Regions from separate parts of the Bacillus sp. SSR7 genome, predicted to be linked through region 2. Evidence: riboswitches for the same ligand, from Rfam matches in the RefSeq annotation. Region 2 holds a riboswitch; each other region holds the start of a gene.

Region 1 (5,906 bases), on a different contig from region 2:
TATATAAAACAAGCGATTGAAAAACAAATGGATATAGTAGCAATTTCAAAAGGTGCGCTTGTTACAAACTGGAGAGAAATAAATGAAGCTGCAAAAATCGCAAATGTACGAATTCGATATAGTGGTGCAACTGCTGCGGCATTACCGACACTTGATATTGGTCAATTTAGTTTAGCTGGTTGCCATATTGAAAAAATAGAAGGAATATTAAACGGGACTACAAATTATATTCTTTCGAAAATGAATGAGGAAGATATTACGTTTGAAGAAGCACTGAAAGAAGCGCAAAGTAAAGGGATTGCTGAAACGAACTCAATATTAGATGTAAGTGGTTCTGATAGTGCGTGTAAATTGTTACTTTTGACAAACAGTTTAATGGGAACAGAACATACGCTTACCGATATACAAATAAAAGGAATTGAACATGTTACACAACAACAAATTCGAAATGCTAAAGAACATAATAAATATATTAAATTAATAGCTTCAGCATATAAGGATAAGGATGGTAAAGTGGCTCTTCATGTGGAACCGCACGAAATAGATAAAGATCATCCGCTAGCAAATGTAAATGGGACAGAAAAAGGGATTACGTTCTTTACAGATACGATGGGACAAGTTACTACAATTGGTGGTGCTTCTAATCCACGTGGAGCCGCAGCAGCAGCTTTAAAGGATGTTATAAACTTATATCGAAAAGATTTGTCCTAACTGGTGAAGTCTAATAATCAGTGGGGATGAATATTCTCACTGATTAAAGTTTCATTTTATAAGGCCGTACCGCCCTTAATAAAAAATACATATGTAGTGGACCTTTTGAGAATGAAATAAATATGCAAAAATGATTGCAGGGGGTAAGGAATTGTTTAAAGATTTTAAAGTTGTGAAAGATCGTCCCGTTTATATTCAATTGAAAGATTATTTGAAAAAGATGATTATGAAAGGGCATTTGCTCGGGGATCAAAAAATCCCTTCAACAAGGGAACTAAGCGAATTACTAAGTGTGAGCAGAAATACTGTACTCGCTGCTTATGCCGATTTAGAGCAAGAAGGACTCATTTATGCAGTTAAAGGAAAAGGAAATTTTGTTGCGAAGGTTGATATTTCAAACACTTCGTCTGTTGAAATAGATTGGAAAAATAAACTTAATACAGTTACCTTATTAGCGGATGAATTAGATTTAATGAAACATGGTGTCCGCTGGGAAAAAGGAATGATTGTTTTTAATAGCATTGCTCCGGACGAAAAGCTATTTGACGTGGAAAATTTCAAAAGAGCTTTTCTTACTCGTATGTCCATTGAAGGTGATGTCGTATTAAACTACGGCTACGCAAAAGGTTATAGACCGTTAATGAACTATCTACTTCATTATATGGAAATGAAAGGTGTAGATATTTCAAATAAAGATATATTAATTACAAATGGATTTACCGAAGGATTGGATATTGTACTTTCCTCATTATCGAAGAAATCAGGGCGGGTTATTTGTGAGAATCCAACTCATCATGCTGCGTTGAAGCTTTTTCGTTTACATGGACTTGAAGTGCATGGAATAAATATGAATGAAGATGGCATCGATACGAATGAAGTAGAAAAAAGTTTGCGTAAAAAGGATTTTGATTTCGCGTATTTAATTCCTTCTTATCATAATCCAACTGGTATTGTCACGAGTTCGGAGAAAAGAACGGAACTGATGAGATTATTTTCAAAATATAAAATTCCTATTATAGAAGATGGATTTAATGAAGAACTACGTTATTCAGGTTCACATTTAGCACCATTATTAACTTTTGCTGGTGCTGGTAATAATGTGATTTATATTAGTAGCTTTTCGAAGGTACTTTTCCCTGGTTTACGTGTAGGATGGATTATTGCAGATAAAGAACTAATTCATCATTTAGAAAGTGTAAAAAGAGCAAGAACGATTCACACTTCTACATTAGATCAAGCTGTTCTATTTCAATATTTACATGAAGGATATTTTGAAAAATATTTAAAAAAGGCAAGATCAGTTTATAAGAAAAAATATGAGTTAGCTGTTGGGGCATGTAACGAGTACATTCCGTTTCAAAGAATGACCGGTGATGGTGGCCTCCATTTATTTATAGAGTTAGAAGAAAAAATTCATGCCCGTACGCTTTTGCAAAAGTGTTATGAGCAAGGGGTTACATTTTCTCCTGGAGATGTTTTTTATTCTGATGGAGGAGGAGCGAACACGTTTCGATTAGGATTTTCACGTCTGAAAGAAGAAGACATAGTTCGGGGAATCAAAATAATTGGTGATACAATAAAAAATGAAATTTGGAGTTGAGGAAATGAGAATTGGCGTTATTATGGGTGGAGTATCTTCTGAAAAACAAGTATCAATTATGACTGGAAATGAAATGATCGCACATTTAGATAAAAGTAAGTATGAAATAGTTCCAATTACGTTAAACGAAAAAATGGATTTAATCGAAAAAGCGAAGGACATTGATTTCGCGCTGCTCGCATTACACGGAAAATACGGAGAAGATGGGACAGTTCAAGGAACGCTTGAAAGTTTAGGTATTCCATATAGCGGAAGCAATATGTTATCTAGCGGTATATGTATGGACAAAAATATTTCGAAAAAGATTTTACGTTATGAAGGAATAGAAACACCAGATTGGATTGAACTTACAAAAATGGAGGATCTTAATCTTGATGAATTAGATAAATTAGGATTTCCTTTAGTGGTAAAACCAAACTCTGGTGGATCGAGTGTTGGGGTGAAAATTGTCTATGATAAAGACGAATTAATTTCAATGCTAGAAACTGTGTTCGAATGGGATTCTGAAGTAGTAATAGAGAAATATATAAAAGGTGATGAGATTACATGTTCCATTTTTGATGGTAAACAGTTACCTATCATTTCAATTCGACATGCAGCGGAGTTCTTTGATTACAATGCGAAATATGATGATGCAGGTACTATTGAAGAAGTTATTGAACTTCCAGCTGAATTAAAAGAACGTGTAAACAAAGCGTCACTGGCTTGCTATAAAGCATTAAAATGTAGTGTTTATGCAAGAGTTGATATGATGGTGAAAGACGGTATTCCATATGTAATGGAGGTTAATACATTACCAGGGATGACACAAGCAAGTTTACTACCGAAAAGTGCAGGTGCAGCGGGAATTCATTATAGTAAACTATTAGATATGATTATTGAAACTTCATTAAGAGTAAGAAAAGAAGAAGGGTTTTAAGTAGTGGTATTATGAATACTTTTGACAGTAACATGAAGTGTGTTATGATGAATACAATACGATAATTAAATATTTATCCACTAGGGGGGCCTATTATAGGCTGAGATCAAATGGGAATTTGAGACTCTTAGTACCTGATCTGGTTAATGCCAGCGTAGGGAAGTGGAAAAGACATTGCTATTTTATGTATAAATACTGTCAATTTCACTTTCTTTACGCCTGTAAAGAAAGTTTTTTTATTTTAAAGCGTTAATAGCTGTGGATAAATACTTATATTAAATGAATTATTGGAGGAATTTAAATGACTTTTTCACAATCATTGCGTAAAGAAGTAGATTCAATTTGGGAAGCTAGTTTTCATCATCCTTTTGTAAAAAAACTTGGTGAAGGAACGTTAGATTTAGCTAGTTTTCGCTATTACGTGCTTCAAGATTCATATTATTTAAGTCACTTTGCTAGAGTACAAACATTAGGAGCTGCAAAAGCACTGGAATTAGAAACGACAGCTCGTATGGCACACCATGCCCAAAATACATATGAGGCGGAATTATCATTACATGAGAATTTTGCGAAGAAACTAGGGATAACACAAGAAGAAAAAGATAATTTTATCCCTGCTCCAACTGCATACGCATATACTTCACATATGTATCGTGCTGCGTACGAAGGACATTTAGGCGATATCATTGCAGCCATTTTACCTTGTTATTGGTTATATTATGAAATTGGTGAGCGTTTAAAAGAGTGTCAGCCAGAAGAGCCAATTTATAACGAATGGATTTCTGCTTATGGATCTGATTGGTTCCGTACATTAGTTGAAGAGCAAATTACACGGTTAGATACTATCGCTGAAAAAGTAACTGAATCAGACCGTAAGCGAATGAAACAACATTTTATTATTAGTAGTCAATATGAATATTCATTTTGGGAAATGGCTTATACTTTAGAAAAGTGGCCAGTGGATACAGACGTAAAAGATGTAATTGGATAAAAATGAAAGTAACATTATAGATAGGTATGGATAATGCCTATCTATATATTTTTTCTTGCTAGATTTGCGTAAAGTTGATAGTGTTACGGATACGGCAAAATGTCATATCGATAAGTTAGTTAAGTTAATTTTTTGCGCATTAACTGGTTAAACTTCTGCCACATTTATCCCGCTTTAATGGGCAGTAAGACCCCCACCGCAAAATTCAGCGAAAGCAAAGAAGTTAGGCGGGGATCAACTGCCCATAAAAGTCCGATTGGTGAGGGCTGATAATCAGTGGGGATGAAGAAACCCCCCACTGATTAAAGTTTCACTTTATATTACAAACAAACGGATTAACATATTTCGTTACTGCTCCAACTTCAGATGAACAGCGTAATGGAATGAAATTCTACCTTGAACGTAAAGGGTACGGCATCATGGTTATTGAGAAATGAATTGAACTTAGTAAGCATGAAGATATAACACTAGAATTCAAATTTTATAATTTCTATTTATAAAAATGAGCCCATAGTAAAAATAGGTACATAAACAAGGTGCATCATCTAGTGTTAAGTCATACTTTGTTGGTGTATGAATTGAACTTAGTTTATAGCGCTATTTCTACTTAGATTTAACGAACAGAGATATAGGAAAGCATCGATGAGGTTTTATTTTATAAACGGAGGTTATGAAAATGAATCAGTTTCAACAAGAACTACAAGCGTTAAGCCTTAATGATTACCGGTCTGGAGATATTGTGTATTGGGATCAGCAAAACCAATATCCATATTACTATATTGAAGATGCTGCTCGTCGCTGTGGCGGTTGTGGTCGCTGTGGAGGTTGTGGTCGTTGTGGCGGTTGTGCAGGTCGCTGTGGTGGATTCCGTTGTTTTGGTTGCTTCGGTTGTTTTGGTTGTTTTAGTTGTGGCGGTTGTGGCAGCTGTGGTAGTTGCTCTAATTGTTTTAATGGTACTTCTGATGCTATTGTAATATATGAATATTGACTACATTTATTAATAAAAAACATTAGCTTTATACATGTACATGCCGACAAAGAATATAGCTATCGCTAATGGATATATAGGTGTAAATCAAGGTGAGGTAGATAAAGCGATGATTAGATTTAAAATCTAATCATTGCTTTTTTTATGGATTTATCATCAAATGTCTGTCTAATTTAAGGAGTGATTTCTACTAGCTAGTGTGTAGCTAATGAAATTATTACAAATATGTAAGGTTAATGTAATGTTAATAGATAGTAAATTAAGAGGCTTGAGTGTATTTTAAATAGGATTAAAAAGTACTGTTTATCTATATAATAATGGGTAAATAATATTTAATTAGGAAGTGTATTAAAATGATTGAATTTAAATCTATTATCCATTCGTACAAACTAAAGAGAAAAATAGCTAAGGATTTATACGGAAAAAGAGATGAATTGACAATGTTATTAAATGAACTTAATTACATGAAAAGTACTGTAACATCTGAAAAGAAGAAAGATAATATATTATCTCGTTTAGAATTAATTTATCAAAATATGAAATTAGATAAGCTGTATCCTCTTCCAGTTGCTTGTAATAGTAAATTATTGGAACGATTAGAAAAAGAATCTCTACATACTATTGAGGATGGTGTAAACTGTCTACATTACATGTTAGATATGAATTATGAGAAAATAAAACAATATGGATCGAATAC
Region 2 (5,906 bases):
ATCAGGAAGAACGCATACGAAAATAAACTTAATATCCCTTCCGGTTGTTTTGTTTCTGCTCTTTTCGTATGGACTAACAAATTTTGATTTTTTATTAACTTTTGCAATTGGTTTTTTAGTAGGTACTACATTTTTAACACCGGATTTAGATACGTATAGTAATGCGTATAATAAATGGGGATTCCTGCGTATATTTTGGTATCCGTATAAGAAGGTAATGCCGCATCGCTCCTTCTTTACACACACAATTATACTTGGTGATGTGATTCGTATTGCATACATGTTAATTGTGTTTTCTCCATTTTTATTCCTATTAAATGTAATCGCGCTTGACGGTAATTTAATAGAAATTGCGAAGGACCATGAGGTTGAAATTGTAACGTTCGTAATGGGAATTGTTGTGGCAAGCACGCTTCACATTATAGCGGATAAAGTGAATACGCGCCGCAAGAAAATGATGAGAAAAAAGAAGAGACGCAGAAGATAAAAAACCGTCCCAAAAGGTATTTTGGGACGGTTTTTCTTTTTTAATCAAACGTTTGTTTAAAAAGGAAATTAAGCTTTCAGTACTTTAATACCTTTTACGATGTTCCAAATGAAGTAGTATAAGCTAATGATTCCGCAAATACATAAGACAATCATTGTACCGATCCCCAATGTTACATCCGGTTGATCAGATCCAAGACCCATAATTCCTAAAATAGTTACGCCAATGAATGTAGCGATGCTTGGAATGATGTGTGTCCATAGAGCGCGTTTTGCGTGTGGTTTCGTTTCAGAATCGCCCACAATCCACACAATAATCGGGAATAAGATAGGGGCAAATAATACACTAAAGTATGATAAAGCTGCTAATATTTTGTTTCCGTTCATATATATCACCTCATGAATAATGTCTGTTGTTATACTATTATTATGCAATAGTTTTGGCAAGCTTTCTATCGATGAACATTACAGCAAGGTGACGATTTTGTAAGATTTTTATGTTAAATAATAAAATTTTCGAAAAAATCTTTTTAAACGGAAATTGTTATGGTACAGTATAAATGAAAGTTATTGAAAACGTTTTCTTAAACGTTTTTTTATTTTAGGCTGAAAGGTATGATGACCTGATAGTCTATTGATGAGGTTATTCTATTTAAAAGGGGATTCTTTAGGGGGAGAGAACAATGAACACATGGACACAAGTTTATGATCCGTTCGGAAACATTTGGATTTCGGCAGCAGTCGCACTTATTCCGATTATCTTTTTTTTCTTAGCTTTAGCAGTTTTCCGCATGAAGGGGTACGTGGCAGGATTTATTACAGTTGTACTTACAATTTTAGTGGCGTTATTCGCTTATAAGATGCCGTTCATGATGGCGATGGCAGCGACTGGATATGGTTTTTTATACGGATTATGGCCAATTGCTTGGATTATCATTATGTCGGTATTTTTATATAAAATATCTGTGAAAACAGGTCAATTCGATGTGATTCGTGCATCTGTATTATCCATTACGAATGATCATCGTTTACTCGTTATTTTAATCGGTTTTTCATTCGGAGCATTTTTAGAAGGGGCAGCAGGATTTGGTGCACCAGTAGCGATTACGGCAGCGCTTCTTGCAGGTCTTGGGTTAAATCCTTTATATGCAGCAGGTCTTTGTTTAATTGCAAATACAGCACCAGTAGCGTTCGGGGCGATGGGTATTCCGATTACAGTTGCTGGACAAGTAACAGGTATTGATCCACATAAAATTGGACAAATGGCTGGACATCAATTACCGTTCTTATCATTATTTGTTCCATTCTTTATCGTATTTTTAATGGACGGGTTGAAAGGGGTAAGACAAACATGGCCTGCTTTACTTGTAGCAGGTAGCTCATTTGCAATTACGCAGTTCATAACAGCGACATTCTTAGGACCAGAACTTCCGGATATTACGTCAGCACTTGTAAGTTTAGTGAGTTTAGCGCTGTTCTTAAAAGTATGGCAACCGAAAGAAATTTATCAATCGGGGCAAGCAAATAGAGAAGTAGCTGCGGCAACGACGGCGACATCTATGCCGAAACTAACAGTAGGAAAAGTCGTAAAAGCATGGTCTCCATTCATTGTTTTAACTGTGATGGTAGTTATTTGGAGCCAAAGTTTCTTTAAATCGTTATTTGCTCCAGGCGGCGCATTGGAAAGCCTTGTGTTTAAGTTTGAAATTCCAGGCTTGCACAATTTAGTAATGAAAGCAGAGCCTATTGTAAATAAAGCGACGCCTTACGAGGCAATTTTGAAGTTTGATGTATTATCAGCAACGGGAACAGCAATTTTAATTGCTTGTCTCATTTCCATGCTGATTTTGAAAATGAGTGTAAAAGATGCAGTGGTAACATTTAAAGAAACTTTAAGTGAACTTAAAATGCCAATTCTATCTATTGGATTTGTATTAGGATTTGCATTTATCGCAAACTATTCTGGGCTATCTTCTACACTAGCATTGGCACTAGCAGGAACTGGCGGACTATTCCCGTTCTTCTCACCATTCTTAGGGTGGATTGGCGTATTCTTAACAGGGTCTGATACGTCAGCGAATGCATTATTCTCAAATTTACAAGCAATTACAGCGCAGCAAGTCGGTGTATCTGAAGTACTTCTCGTTGCAGCAAATACAACGGGCGGTGTAACAGGAAAAATGATTTCTCCGCAATCGATTGCCATTGCTTGTGCAGCAGTAGGACTTGCTGGGAAAGAATCAGATTTATTCCGGTTTACAGTAAAGCATAGTTTGTTCTTCGTAATAATTGTGGGGATTATGACTTATGTTCAGGCTTATTATTTAACTTGGATGATTCCATAAAGAGCAAAAGAAATAAACTTTGCATTTTTCAGATTATCGTGTATGATGAGAAAGTATTGAAAATTAAATCAGTGATAAACTAGGGGTGCCTAACGTATGCGTAGGCTGAGAGAGAAGCGCGTGAACTTCTTAACCCTTTGGACCTGATCTGGCTCGTACCAGCGTAGGGAAGTTAACGGCTTTACATAAAGATGTCTTTTATGAGCCAGGTCCTTATTTTTTTATGGACCTGGCTCTTTTTATTTTGGCATACGCTGGCCATATCTCGTCCTTGTCACGTACAGGGGGGCAATAAAGGTTATGAAACAGTCTGTTTCAGCTGAGCAAATTGAATTGAAATCGAGTTTACCAGGAAGTAAGAAAGTGTATGTGGATGGACCACGAGAAGGTATGAAGGTGCCGATGCGTGAGATTGAACAAAGCGATACAAACGGCGTTCCGAATCCGCCAATTCGTGTGTATGATACGAGCGGTCCTTATACGGATCCAGAGTATAAAGTGGAGCTGGAAAAGGGGTTGCAGGCGCCGCGCCACTCTTGGATTCTAGAGCGTGGGGATGTAGAAGCATACGAAGGGCGCGAAGTGAAACCAGAGGATGACGGTGTGAAGGTGGCTTCAAAACATACACCTGTTTTCCCGCAGATGGATCGCAAACCGCTTAGAGCGAAGCGAGGTGCAAATGTTACGCAAATGCATTATGCGCGTAATGGCATCATTACGTCTGAGATGGAATACGTTGCGATTCGTGAAGGAGTAGAGCCGGAGTTTGTTCGCAAGGAAATCGAGGAAGGTCGTGCTATTTTACCAGCGAATATTAACCATCCTGAAGCAGAGCCGATGATTATCGGACGTAATTTCCACGTGAAGGTTAATGCAAATATCGGTAACTCTGCTGTATCGTCTTCTATTGCAGAAGAAGTAGAGAAGATGACGTGGGCTACTCGCTGGGGTGCAGATACGATTATGGATTTATCTACAGGTAAAAACATTCATACGACGCGTGAGTGGATTATTCGTAACGCGCCTGTACCAGTTGGAACTGTACCAATCTATCAAGCGCTTGAAAAAGTAAATGGAATTGCAGAAGATTTAACGTGGGAAGTGTATCGTGATACGTTAATTGAGCAGGCGGAGCAAGGCGTTGATTACTTCACGATTCACGCTGGCGTATTACTTCGTTACATTCCAATTACTGCAAAGCGTACGACAGGTATCGTTTCGCGTGGTGGTTCAATTATGGCGCAGTGGTGTTTATTCCATCATAAAGAAAACTTCCTATACACTCATTTTGAAGAGATTTGTGAAATTATGAAGCAGTACGATGTTTCGTTCTCTCTTGGAGATGGATTGCGTCCAGGTTCGATTGCAGATGCAAATGACGAAGCGCAATTCTCAGAGCTTGAAACACTTGGTGAATTAACGAAGATTGCTTGGAAACATGATGTGCAAGTGATGATTGAAGGACCTGGGCATGTACCGATGCATTTAATTAAAGAGAACATGGAGAAAGAGCTTGATATTTGTCAGGGCGCGCCGTTCTATACACTTGGGCCGTTAACGACAGATATCGCACCAGGGTATGACCATATTACATCGGCAATTGGAGCTGCGATGATTGGCTGGTTTGGAACAGCGATGCTTTGTTATGTAACGCCGAAAGAACATTTAGGTTTACCGAATAAAGATGATGTACGCGAAGGTGTTATTACGTACAAAATCGCTGCGCATGCGGCTGATCTGGCGAAAGGGCACAAAACGGCTCATCAGCGTGATGATGCACTTTCAAAAGCTCGCTTTGAATTCCGTTGGCGCGATCAATTTAATTTATCTTTAGATCCTGAACGTGCAATGGAGTATCATGATGAAACGTTGCCAGCAGAAGGTGCGAAAACGGCTCATTTCTGTTCCATGTGTGGACCAAAGTTTTGTAGTATGAGAATTTCACATGATATTCGTGAATACGCAAAAGAAAATGATTTAGAAACGACAGAAGCAATTGAAAAAGGAATGAAAGAGAAAGCGAAAGAATTTAAAGACACTGGTAGTCATTTATACCAATAACACGTTACACCTCTTTACTTGATTGATCACACTGTAGTACCTAACTTAAATATAGAAGAAGCCCGCTTTGCTAAGACGGTAGCAAAGTGGGCTTCTGTCGTTTATAAAGCGAAGAAGAGGTGTACCCAGTAGAATAAGAGGAATAATGTGACGACTGTTGTGAGTGGAATAACGATAAGGGATACACTTAAATAGTCTTTCCATTTTACTTTAATTTTGTTTTGTCTCAGGATATACATCCAAATAAGGGAAGCTAGCGTACCAATTGGTAGTAATAGTGAACCGATGTCACTACCAATAATGTTTGCGAGATAGATAGTTTTTAAAGTGATTGGGTCTAGTCCCATTTCTGTTAATGTGATCGTACCAATCATAAGTGCAGGGTGATTATTGAAGACGTTAGAGAGGAGGGAAACGAGTCCGCCCATTGCAAAGCTAGCATAAAGTAGATGTTGATTTACAACTGGCTCAAGCCATTGTACAAGGGCAGCTGTTAAACCTGCATTGTGAAGTCCGTAAATAATGACGTACATAGAGAAAGCGAAAATTAAAATGTGCCATGGTGTCTTTTTCAAAATATCGATAGGGTTTGTTCGTAAGTAGTACCATCTCCAGATAAGAAGAACGAGTGAACCGAGTACGGCAACGATTTCGATTGGAATAGATAAGAAGGATGCAACGAACAGAAGACAGCGCATAAGGAAGACGAAGCCTAATACTTTTAGCATGAATTTTGTACGTTTTTGTTTCGTATCAACAGAATTTTTTCCCTTTAACGGATGGAAGTTTTTCGTGAAGAATATTTCTTCGATATCATATGAAGAAACAGGTAATTTTTTCGGAAGTTTTTTCTTCAAAACCGTATACATGAGCCATGACATAAACAATAGTCCTAATGTTGCAGGTACAAACATCATAGCAGTATGCATATAAAGAGTCATATGGACGATGTTTAATGCGATTAAATTTACGATATTACTTACACCAATTGGTGCGCTAGATGCAGTAGCGATT
Region 3 (5,906 bases), on a different contig from region 2:
TGCTGCAGCTTGCCACGTTCCAAAGCCAAGCGGTGCAAATAGTGGTGCGATAAATCCACCAATCATCGCTAAGAAACTGTCTCCCATATCAACACCAAATCCTGATGGACCTGCATAATTTAATAGCCAAATGACAACAGAACCACCGAAGATAAATGTACCTGCTTTACGAACAAATCCTTTCCCTTTCTCCCATGTGCTCAGCCATAATGTTTTTGCTTGTGGCACGCGATAAGGAGGTAGTTCAATGACGAAAATAGACTTTTCCGCTTTTAAAATGGTAAGAGACATAATTTTTGTAACTAATAACGCAAGGACAATCCCTGCAACATATAAAGAAAACACAACAGTCGCCTGACTATGCGGGAAGAATACGCCCGCAAATAACGCATATACAGGTAAACGTGCCGAACAAGACATAAATGGCGTTACAAGAACTGTAAGTAAACGTTCTTTTTCTTGTTCAATCGTTCTCGCTGCCATAATACCTGGAACATTACATCCGAAACCGATAATCATTGGAATGAACGCTTTTCCATTCAAGCCGAAGAATTCCATAATTCTATCCATAACAACTGCAATTCGCGCCATATACCCTGAGTCTTCTAATAATGAAATGAAAAAGAATAATGCAAAGATTTGTGGAACGAATACTAATACGGCACCAACACCGGCAATAATACCTTCTGTAACGAGTGCTTGAATAAAATCAGAAGCTCCAACACTTGTAAGTCCAGCTGTCACCCAATCCGTAAGCTTTCCACCAAAAAACTCATCTAACATATCAGATAATGGTGTACCAATCCACGTAAACGTAACCTGAAAAATAAAAAACATAACTGCTAAAAAGATTGGAAGTCCTAAAATTTTATGTGTAATTAATCTATCAATTTTTTCTGAAAAAGGAATTTTCCCTTCTTTCTCATGCTTCATAACATTTGTTTTTAACTTTTCAATATACGCTTCACGAGTTTTGTAAATGTGCTCTTCCAACGTACAATCAAGTTTTCTTTCTAAGCGAGATCGAATGGCTACAAGTTCCTTATAAATTGGTAATGCTTTCATTTCTTTTTCTACTACTTCGTTATTACTTAAAAATTGAAGAGCTAACCATCTTGGATGCTCATAATTCGCTTTCTCTAAAAGAGAAATTACCTCTTCGATTCCTTCATCCATTTGTACACCATATGAAATAAGGAATGGCTTTTTCTCTTTTTTGTCATTTTCTTTAAGAGTCGCAAGTAGTTCTTCACAGCCTTTTCCACTTCTTGCAACGACAGGAACGACTGTTACACCTAATTGTTCTGATAATCGTTTTACATCAATTACAATTCCTCTTTGCTTCGCCACATCAATCATATTTAAACCAATTGAAACTGGCTTACCAAATTCAAGTAATTGCAACGTTAAATGCATATTTCGTTCAAACTGCGAGGAATCCACAATATTTAACATATGCTGAAATTCTTCTGTTAGTAGAAAGTTTGTTACAACACCTTCATCACGTGAAACTGGATTCAAGTCATAAACGCCTGGTAAATCAATTAATGTTCCTTGCTTATCTTTTAATTTACCAACCTTCTTTTCTACTGTTACACCACTCCAGTTTCCTACATACTCATAAGAACCAGTAAGTGCATTAAATAACGATGTCTTCCCTGTATTCGGGTTCCCTAGCAAAGCAACCTTATTCACGCTAATTCCACCTTTATCATTTTCGCGTCACAATGACGAATACTAATTAACTGTCCACGACACTCCAATGTACAAGGACCTTTGAACATCGCTTTTTGTTTCATACGAAGTTCGCTTCCTTCAGAAAGACCGAAAGCAGCTAGTCTTCTCTTTAATAGTTGATCTAAAGAATGAACGCTTTTTACTAACACTTTCTCACCAATTTTAATATCTACTAAACTCATAAACTTCCCCCTCAGAAGAGAATGATAATTATTTTCAAAAAAATTATATCATACTCTATTTCACTTGGACTATAACTTTTTACTTCATATTTATTAACATTTTGCTACAATTCTATTTCAATTATTGTCATACTGTATTCATTTGCCATTCTCATCCATTTCGCTTACAATAAACAGTAGCAAATAAAGAATCTCGTTATCACAGGGGGAGCCATGTCGCTGAGAGGGAACACTTCGTTCCGACCCTTCGAACCTGTTAGTTAATGCTAACGCAGGGATTGTGCAAACGTCCGAAATACATACCTCATTTTTATTTACGTATTTCGTATCCTCCTATGATATCTATTCTTTTTTGTACAACTTGGATTTAGGGGGAGACAACATGCGTAACACCAATTTACAAGCGATGATCGAATCTGCTATTCTTGCAGCCTTCGCCCTGGTCATCGATATTTTACCATTATCAATTAAACTTCCAACAGGCGGTTCCATTTCATTTGCTATGATTCCTATTTTTATTATTGCATACCGCTGGGGCTTTAAATCAGCTTTCTTAGGTGGTTTAGTTTGGGGACTATTACAAATTGTCGTGGGAGATGCTTACATTTTAACACCTATTCAAGCATTCATTGAGTACTTCATTGCCTTTGCTTTTATCGGATTTGCTGGCTTATTCTATCGTCCAATTCAAAAAGCACTTTTAACGTCTAATGAAAATAACTTAGAACAATCAAATTTAGGTAGCCGTAAAGACAAACCTTCTTCAAAACAAAACGAAGGAAAAAAAGTTCTTGGTTATATTATCCTTGCTACATTTATCGGTAGCTTTGCTCGCTACTTCTGTCACTTTATTGCCGGTATTATTTTCTGGGGGCAATATGCGCCGAAAGGTCAATCAGCTGTGCTTTATTCATTAATCGTAAATGGTAGTACAATGATTGGTTCCTATATTCTATGTACCGTTTTACTTATATTTTTATTCCTTACTTCACCACGCTTATTCAAGAGCATCAATGCTTATCAAATAAATGCAAACAAAAAGGGCGCTTAATAAGCGCTCTTTTTGTTCATATCGTAATATCAATTAAAAAAACAATAAATGCGCAAAGAAAAATAAATACCATTATACTTAGCCAATTGCTATGCACGGTTCATCGACTCCTTACATAACCTCATTTTCTAACCAGATTATATCGCTTGAAAATAAAGATTAAGTAAAGATAATATGAAAATAAATTAAAAAAGCGTAGCATGCATCATCTACGCTTTTTTCAATAAGTAGAAATAAAATAATACACCATCTTCTGTATTCTTTACTCCATATTCAGCATCATGTAGTTCTAAAATATTCTTTGAAATGGCAAGCCCAAGACCTGTTCCACCTTGCGAACGTTGACGAGCTGCATCCACGCGATAAAAACGATCCCAAATTTTATCTAATTGCTCTTCTTCAATGTGAGTACCTTTATTTTCAATACACACTTTTATACGATCCTTCTCATCTATTGTAGAAATAATAATATCTTCTTTATTTGGTGTATAACGTATAGCATTCGTAATGAAGTTCACGATGACTTGTTCAATCCGGCCTTGATTTGCGACTACTTCAAATGGACCTATATTTTTATGAACATGAAGTTCTTTTTTCTCTATTTCTACAGAAAGGTGTTCACATATATCTTCCATTACTGTATCAATATAAAATGGATCCTTTTTCATTTTATATGTACCTGACTCAAATTTAGCTAACTCCAGCATATCCAAAATTAACGTATCCATTTTATCTACTTCTCGTTCCATCGCTTGAAAATAATACTCCTTTTTATGCTCAGCTACTCCATCTTTTAAAATAGAAATACAGCTTTTCATAATACTCAGCGGTGTTTTTAGTTCATGCGAAACACCAGAAATGAATTCTTTCCGCGTCTTTTCTAATTTTCTTTCCTTTTCAATATCTTGTTCTAGCTGTCCAATATGGGAATGGAGTTTATTGGATAATACATTAATATTTTTCGATAAATCACCAATTTCATCTTTTGAAGTAATCGGTATTTTTTCTGTAAAATCTAAATGCGCTATTTTCTTCGTTGTATCATTTATTTTTAATAACGGCTTTGCAATTTGTTTTGAATAATAGAATGACGCTAGAAAAATAAGAACAACTACAAATGCAATGATGTAAATGTAGTAATCTTGCACCATTTGTACAGCTTCATCTACAGGCTGTAAAGAAGCCATCGCATATATATAAGTTACTGATCCATCTTTTTCTTTTGTTGGCTTGATTAATAATTTATATTTAATATCATTTTTTTCATAGTCCATTGTTTGTATTGCATATTGTATGTGCTTGCTCTCTTTTAATAATAAATCCGTTTGAAATTCTTTTATGTTATCTAAGAAGATGCTATTTTTATAAATTGGATTTATAGGACCTGTTACATCAGGAAGCTGAACTTTCGTAACCCGCCCACTTATGTAAGCATCTAATTCTTGAGCAGATTCTTCCTGGACAGCTGGTTTCTTTTCCTTAGCAAGTTGTTCCCCGGCTGCTCTCTTTTTCTCCTCATTTAATTTCCTTTTCTCCTGAAACGCTTTTTCTAACGGTTTATTAGATCCGCTTAAATTTTGCTTGCCTAACGCGAAATAGAATGGAATATAACTATCATCTTTTTTCACGCCAGAAAAATAAATTTCTTGGCCTAAAAACGGATTTGATGATTTATTATCAATCTCTTCTATATTGACGAGATTGTATAAAGGAATTTTGAATGTTTGTTGTCCAAAACTCTTCTGTTGCTTACGATCTATCGTTACTTCAAAATAAAAATCATCTGCATGTTTTAAATTCCCATTCTGGTCTAATGTCGTAATCCACGTATTATTTTCTCTTAAAAAGTCTTGCTCCAGCTTCTGAATTCCTTCTACACTTCCTGCATAGTTCAAATAATTCTTTTCGAAGGAATTTAAATTCAATTTAATATCTTCCACTTTTCTATTCGCATAATATTGTTTAAAAAATATCGTTTGTCCAATAAATATCGTCGCTAAAATTAACATACATAATGCTGTAGTGAGGATAAATAATTTTAGTACAATCCCTTTTCTCATACATTCCCCTCAAATTTATAACCTGTTCGTACTACAGTTGTAATGTACTTTGCTTTCTCTCCTAATTTATTTCTTAAATTACGAATATGGCTATTAACGGTTCGGTCATCACCAGCAAATTCATATCCCCAAATTCTTGAAATTAATTGCTCTCGTGTTAAAACAATCCCTTGATTTTTCATAAAGTACGCTAATATTTCAAATTCTGTATGTGTTAAATTTATATCTGTTTTATCTACCGTAACAGTACGCGACGGAAAATGGACATGGATACCATGAATCGATAATGTATCATCTTCATTCTCTAAAAGTTGCTTTGTCACTTTTCTACTCTCTAACAACCTTTTTGCTCTTGCTAATAAAATTGGTGGGCTATATGGCTTCGTCACATAGTCATCTGCCCCAAGTTCAAATCCAAGTAACGTATCATCTTCATCTACACGTGCCGTCAGCATAATGATAGGAACCTCGGATGTTTTACGGATCCTTCGGCAAACGGACCACCCATCAAGTTCTGGCAACATAATATCTAAAATAACTAAATCAACCTCTTCTTCCTCAAATACAACTAAAGCCTCTTTCCCGTCTCTTGCTTCAAACACTACATATTGCTCACTTAAAAAATAGTCTTTTAATATTTCACGTAATATATCTTCATCTTCCACAATTAAAATATTTTTTGCCATAACTTATGTATCCTCCTCCCGCTTTTAGAAATCATAATTTCACTTTGAATAACTAGCAGTTAACTTCGCCTCGATAATATATCTATCTGGCGCATCCCCTATATAATTAAATGGGTAACAAGTTGTCAGTGTTAATATCGGTTCTTCTTTTTTTATAATAACAGTGCGATCATCCGCATGGGTAATCCAT
Region 4 (5,906 bases), on a different contig from region 2:
AGAGCAATTAAATAGTGATATGATGAGTTTAGCGATGTATTGTAATACTTTTGTTTATGACTTATATACATATGATTTATTACGAAAGTATCGTAAGTGTACAGACTTTCTATCGTATTATGGACCTAGTCAAGCGGTGTTAGCTTGCCAAAGGGCTGTACTTTCTCAAATTTCAGATCGATTAGACCCACTCAAGACTACTCATGTAGATGATTATTTATATGTAATGAAAGATATGATGGAGCATATGACGATAGGGATAATGGATCGATATGATCATTTTATTGGAAAGTTATTATCATATGTGCCATTTTTCGAAATGATCCAAGTTCCACAACATGCATATTATTGTGAAGAATTATTGTATATTTGTAAGGGCATTAAATATAAAGAAGAAATATTACGCAATTATATATTTATACAATTACATGACTGTTTACCATCTTTCTTTAAACTGTTTCTTAAAAATAAGCGTTATGCAACGATTCATGATATTCTGTTCTATTGGTGTGATGATGAACAAAGAATGAGCTTAGAGAAAAAATATAATCTTAGCTTTATTTATGAAAAATATGCTTGTGGATAAAGAGCATTTTCTATATAAATTAAAAAGGATCTCATAATTGAGATCCTTTTTAATTTAGTAAAGCAAGAAAAATGTAATTAAGACGAGAAATAACATTCCATAAAGGAGAAATTGTGCCGTATAGCTTCCTTGTATACCAAAAAAAGTATTTGTTTTTTTGTATAAATTCAATATATATTTTAGCGGATTATCTTTGAAAGATTGATACACGGTGTCTCCTCTTTCTAAGCTTCTTGTTCGTGTTTTTTGTTAGTAGGAACATGAATGTATCTAGCTATGATTAATAAAACAGCCATAAAGAATACGGGAAATACGGTAGATAAATAAAAACCATTACTAATAATATTTGTTATTAAGGCACTTAATAGAAAGATGGCATTATAAATATGGGCAATTTTTTGTTTTAGTTGAACTTGAAAAGCTTCCATCATAATTTCTAAAGCAACAAAAGCAATGATAATAGATAAAAATACAGTATTTGTATTATAAATTACTAAGCAACAGATTAAGCCTAAAAAGGCTAAGTATTCAATTAAGAGAGGTATATTGATATTGCGTGGCATACAATTTACCTAACTAAATATGGCAGTGGGTTTACTGCATTTGTTTTTTCAAAATTCCATTCTCCATTGTGTAATTCAAAATGAAGATGTTGCCCGTATGAATGACCTGTGTTTCCCATATGACCTACTAATTGTCCAGCTTGTACTTGATCACCAGCTTGTACAGTGCGATCTTTCATGTGAGCATAGACTGTTGTATATAATTTCCCGTTTATTTGATGAGCGATGAACACAACATTGCCATAGCTAGCTGAATAATATGATTTCACGACTTTACCTGCCGCCGCCGCCTGGATAGAGACATTACCCTGAGCTGCGATATCTATACCATAATGCATTTGTTCCCAGCGCATATCAAATGTTGAGCTAATTCTTCCTTGAGTAGGGAATTTGAAAACGGCTGGAATGGAAGTAGGTTGAGCCGTTTGAGCTTGTGATTGCGTTTGGTTTTGCACTACATAATGTTTTGCCACGTATCCGTATCCTGTGCCAAAACGAATTTTATACCAAGTTCCTACAGTTTCCACTACTTGTAATTGTGTACCATTTTGCAATGAACCAAGTAGTGCGCTACTTGTACTAGCGTCGCTACGTACATTAAGTTTAGGTGTTGCAACTGTGTATTTCGCATTATTTTGAACTGTGATGCCTTTTACTAAAGGCTGTGAACCATTAGATACGAATGCCTTTTGTACGTAACCTGTTTTGCCATTATGTAAAATTTTATACCACTCGCCTTGTTCTTCTTGAATGGTAACGAATTTCCCATTTGGTAATACATCTAAAATTGAAGATTCTAGATTAGGTTCAGAACGAACGTTTAATGCATTGGCATTGACGATATATTGATTATTAGATTGAAGTTTGTTTTTTAGTAGAATAGAATCTTTTTGTACGTAACCTACTTTATTATTAACAGATACTTTATACCAGTCATTAGTTGTTTCAAGTATATTCACTTTCGTATTAAAGCGAATTGTATCAATTGATGAGCTATTTGTGTTATCTTTTGTATGTAAGGCTACTTGATCGACTTTGACATATCCAGTTTTCACATTAGATAATTGTTCAGCGTTGGCTGTTTGTACATTTGTTTCTCCCATAGAAGGAAGTAAAGAAGCAATTGCGACAGTAGTTGCTGTTAAAGCAGTAGCTTTCATATTCATATAATAGAGACCTCCTCTAGTTGTATAGTTGTAATTTTATTATAGTATAAAGATATAATATAGTGGGTGTATTCACATAAATGTAATATGAAATCAATATAAAAATAAATTTTTTGAGGATAATGATTCATTTTTATCCAATTCATTAGGATAATAATTTCCAAAATAGAATATAAGTATTATATGGCTTTGTTATTTTGTTGACAATTGAGAAAATTAAAAAAGTTGATGATGTCTTATTACGGTGTTATACTGACAGTGATAATTTTATAGTTTGCTAGGAGAGCTGGTGTTGCCAGCTGAGAGTAAGACCTTAAGTCTTTGATCCTTTTTATTACCTGATCTAGATTATGCTAGCGTAGGGAAGCAATTCGGACACTAATAATGAGTCCCCGTTTCTTTGCGTATAGAAACGGGGCTTTTTTATTTGAAAATTTCATATTGAAACCACTAGGGGTGCTTGTTGTGCTGAGAGAGGAATAATCCTTAACCCTTACAGACCTGATCTAGGTAATACTAGCGAAGGGAAGTGGAGCAACGAATAAATTATAATTTTATTTGCTGTAACCACTTCTTATTTAGAAGTGGTTTTTTATTTAGATATATAAATTGAAAGGGGATAGAGAAATGAAATTTTGCGATAGATTATTAGAAACTGTACAACCAGTTTGGGAGATGAGTCATAATCATCCATTTGTTGTAGGTATGGGGGATGGCACATTAGAAAAAGATAAGTTTCAGTATTACATTATTCAAGATTATTTATATTTGTTAGATTATGCAAAGCTATATGCGATCGGTGTTGTAAAGGCAACGAATCCACAAGTAATGGGGAAATTTGCTGAACAAATTGATGGGATATTAAATGGAGAAATGACAATTCATAAACAATATGCAAAAAGACTTGGAATTTCTATAGAGGAGATAGAGTCTGCAAAGCCATCTGCTAAAAATCTAGCTTATACAAATTACATGATGTCTGTATCTCAAAATGGCACACTTGCAGAATTAATAGCAGCACTTCTTCCATGTATGTGGAGCTACTGGGAAATTGGAAAGCGTTTAAATGATATTCCTGGAGCAAGGGATCATGAATTCTTTGGTGAGTGGATTCAAGGATATAGTTCTGAAGAATACGGTAACCTTTGTATTTGGTTAATCGATTTATTAAATGAAATGGCAGTTGGAAAGTCTGAAAAAGAGCTAGATCGATTAGAAGAGATTTTCCTATATTCCAGTCGATTTGAATATTTATTCTGGGATATGTCCTATCGTAAGGAGATGTGGGGATTTGAGGAGCAAGAACATACTACAGTTTCATAATGTTTCTTTTCATTATGATGAGAAGCCAATCATCAATGAATTAAATGCTTCTATACAAGATAAAGAGTTTGTAAGTATTATCGGACCGAGTGGATGCGGGAAAAGTACTTTATTTCGCCTTATTACAGGTTTAGAAGAAGTAAGTACGGGACAGATAGAGCTGAAAGAAACAAAGAGCCATCCTGTAGGGTATATGCCCCAAAAAGATATGCTCCTGCCGTGGAGAACGATTATTGAGAATGCTGCCCTACCGTTAGAGTGCCAAGGTGTACAGAAGAAAGAAGCACAAATAAGGGCAAAGGAACTATTGCATAAATTTGGCTTACAAGGGTATGAGACAAAATATCCGAAAGATTTATCTGGTGGTATGAGACAACGCGTATCCTTTATTCGAACTTTATTAACAGGCGGGGAGATATTGCTGTTAGATGAACCGTTTAGCGCGTTGGATGCTTTAACGAAGGCATCTTTGCAAGAATGGTTGTTTGAACAATGGAAAGAGTGGGAAAAAACAATTTTATTTATCACTCATGATGTGGAAGAAGCATTGTTTCTTTCTAATCGAATTTTCGTTGTAGAAAATCAACCGATAACTACTTTAACCGAGAGGATTGTACCGCTTGATCGTAATCGGACAAGAAAAGATTTATATAAGCCTGAAGTGATAGCGCTTAAAGATGAGCTCCTTAGTATGTTGCAAAGGCAGGTACTCGTATGATGAACCGGTTGAAGGAGCTATTACCTGCTCTTACGCTTTCTAGTATTTTACTTGCTCTTTGGGAAGTAGGCGCAAGAATTGTAGATGAAATGTACATTTTACCGTCACCGTCTGCAATTGTAATGAAAATATGGAAACTAAAAGATATATTATTTACGGTTCATTTGCCTGCAACATTATATGTCGTTTTAATAGGAGTGGCTATTTCTATCGTACTTGGGGTAGGGCTAGCGATGTTAATGAATGCGAGTAATTGGATGGAGAGAGCTTTTTATCCATTATTAGTTGCCTCACAAACGATTCCTATTACAGCGCTTGCTCCGCTTTTCGTTTTATGGTTTGGATATACGATCTGGAGTAAGGTTGTTGTTACGGTTTTAATTACGTTTTTCCCAATTGCGGTCAATACGTATGATGGACTGCGCAGTACGAAAAAAGAATGGGAGGAGCTTTTAGTTACGTATGGGGCAACGAAAAAAGATGTTTTTCTTAAATTAAAATTGCCGTCTGCTCTTCCTTATTTTTTCTCAGCTTTAAAAATTGCAGTACCGCTTAGTGTAATTGGGGCGGCAATTGGTGAATGGCTCGGTGCACAAGCGGGGCTAGGATATTTCAGTAAGAGAATGATGACGCAGTTAGACGGAGCGGGTGTATTTGCACCCATTGTATTGTTATCATTATTAGCTATTTTCTTCGTCGTACTTATTTCGGTATTAGAAAAGAAATTTATTAGTTGGAGGAAGCATTCATGAAATTTTTAAAACGCATCTTTGTGTTTACATTATTAGTTGCAATGATTGCTGGATGTTCGAGTAATTCAGCATCGGACAAAAGTAAAAAAGAGAAAGAAATAACGGTCATGCTTGATTGGTATCCAAATGCGGTACATAGTTTTATTTATGCAGCAATTGAAAAAGGCTACTTTAAAGAAGAAGGAGTAAAGGTGAATATTAAATTTCCTTCTAATCCTACTGACCCATTAACGTTAGCAGCTGCAGGAAAAGTAACAGTGGGCTTATATTATCAGCCAGATGTTGTCATGGCAAAAGCAAATGAACAAATTCCAGTGAAATCAATTGGAGCTGTCGTACGTTCACCATTAAATCATGTTGTATCGCTGAAGTCTGCAGGCATTCAATCGCCAAAAGATTTAGAGGGTAAAACAGTTGGATATTCTGGAACACCTTTAAGTGAGATGTATTTAAAAACGATGGTAAAAGAAGCTGGTGGTAATCCAGATACAGTGAAAGTAGTCGATGTTGGTTTTGATTTAGTACCAGCATTAATCACGAAAAAAGTGGATGCGGTAACAGGAGCATACATTAACCACGAAGTACCTGTTATGCGTCATGAAGGTCATGAACCAGCATACTTTAATCCAGCAGATTATGGTGTACCGAATTATCATGAGCTTGTATTTGTAACAGGTGATAAAACATTGAAAAAAGATAAAGAAGCGTTGCAAGCTTTCTTGCGTGGTACAAAAAAAGGTTATGATTTCATGAAGAAAAATCCAGATGAAGCATTAAATATTTTATTAAATCATCAAG

What was found. Region 2 has a riboswitch for thiamine pyrophosphate ahead of thiC (phosphomethylpyrimidine synthase ThiC). Riboswitches for the same ligand answer to the same signal wherever they lie in the genome.
Region 1: it holds a riboswitch for thiamine pyrophosphate, as region 2 does, so the genes downstream of both, tenA (thiaminase II) here and thiC (phosphomethylpyrimidine synthase ThiC) in region 2, are expected to answer to the same signal.
Region 3: it holds a riboswitch for thiamine pyrophosphate, as region 2 does, so the genes downstream of both, thiT (energy-coupled thiamine transporter ThiT) here and thiC (phosphomethylpyrimidine synthase ThiC) in region 2, are expected to answer to the same signal.
Region 4: it holds a riboswitch for thiamine pyrophosphate, as region 2 does, so the genes downstream of both, tenA (thiaminase II) here and thiC (phosphomethylpyrimidine synthase ThiC) in region 2, are expected to answer to the same signal.

The regions. Positions count from the first base shown of each region.
Region 1 covers NZ_JBVVXV010000001.1:265,524-271,429, reverse strand. The annotation lists gene AC0NJG_RS01510 (homoserine dehydrogenase) at 1-711, shown strand, start outside; gene pdxR (MocR-like pyridoxine biosynthesis transcription factor PdxR) at 863-2,311, shown strand; gene ddlB (D-alanine--D-alanine ligase) at 2,316-3,230, shown strand; TPP riboswitch at 3,303-3,408, shown strand; gene tenA (thiaminase II) at 3,532-4,221, shown strand; partial or broken gene AC0NJG_RS01490 (N-acetylmuramoyl-L-alanine amidase C-terminal domain-containing protein) at 4,536-4,658, shown strand; gene AC0NJG_RS01485 (heterocycloanthracin/sonorensin family bacteriocin) at 4,898-5,209, shown strand; gene AC0NJG_RS01480 (homoserine dehydrogenase) at 5,563-5,906, shown strand, end outside.
Region 2 covers NZ_JBVVXV010000004.1:281,900-287,805, reverse strand. The annotation lists gene AC0NJG_RS11010 (metal-binding protein) at 1-487, shown strand, start outside; gene AC0NJG_RS11005 (magnetosome magnetite crystal formation protein family) at 556-873, opposite strand; gene lldP (L-lactate permease) at 1,170-2,831, shown strand; TPP riboswitch at 2,903-3,018, shown strand; gene thiC (phosphomethylpyrimidine synthase ThiC) at 3,132-4,892, shown strand; gene AC0NJG_RS10990 (arsenic transporter) at 4,994-5,906, opposite strand, start outside.
Region 3 covers NZ_JBVVXV010000018.1:71,093-76,998, forward strand. The annotation lists gene feoB (ferrous iron transport protein B) at 1-1,695, opposite strand, end outside; gene AC0NJG_RS24460 (FeoA family protein) at 1,692-1,919, opposite strand; TPP riboswitch at 2,114-2,215, shown strand; gene thiT (energy-coupled thiamine transporter ThiT) at 2,302-2,970, shown strand; gene AC0NJG_RS24470 (sensor histidine kinase) at 3,180-5,030, opposite strand; gene AC0NJG_RS24475 (response regulator transcription factor) at 5,027-5,716, opposite strand; gene AC0NJG_RS24480 (class D sortase) at 5,756-5,906, opposite strand, start outside.
Region 4 covers NZ_JBVVXV010000019.1:119,069-124,974, reverse strand. The annotation lists gene AC0NJG_RS25470 (DUF3965 domain-containing protein) at 1-586, shown strand, start outside; gene AC0NJG_RS25465 (hypothetical protein) at 811-1,149, opposite strand; gene AC0NJG_RS25460 (SH3 domain-containing protein) at 1,155-2,315, opposite strand; TPP riboswitch at 2,585-2,697, shown strand; TPP riboswitch at 2,758-2,860, shown strand; gene tenA (thiaminase II) at 2,943-3,638, shown strand; gene AC0NJG_RS25450 (ABC transporter ATP-binding protein) at 3,607-4,356, shown strand; gene AC0NJG_RS25445 (ABC transporter permease) at 4,356-5,108, shown strand; gene AC0NJG_RS25440 (ABC transporter substrate-binding protein) at 5,105-5,906, shown strand, end outside.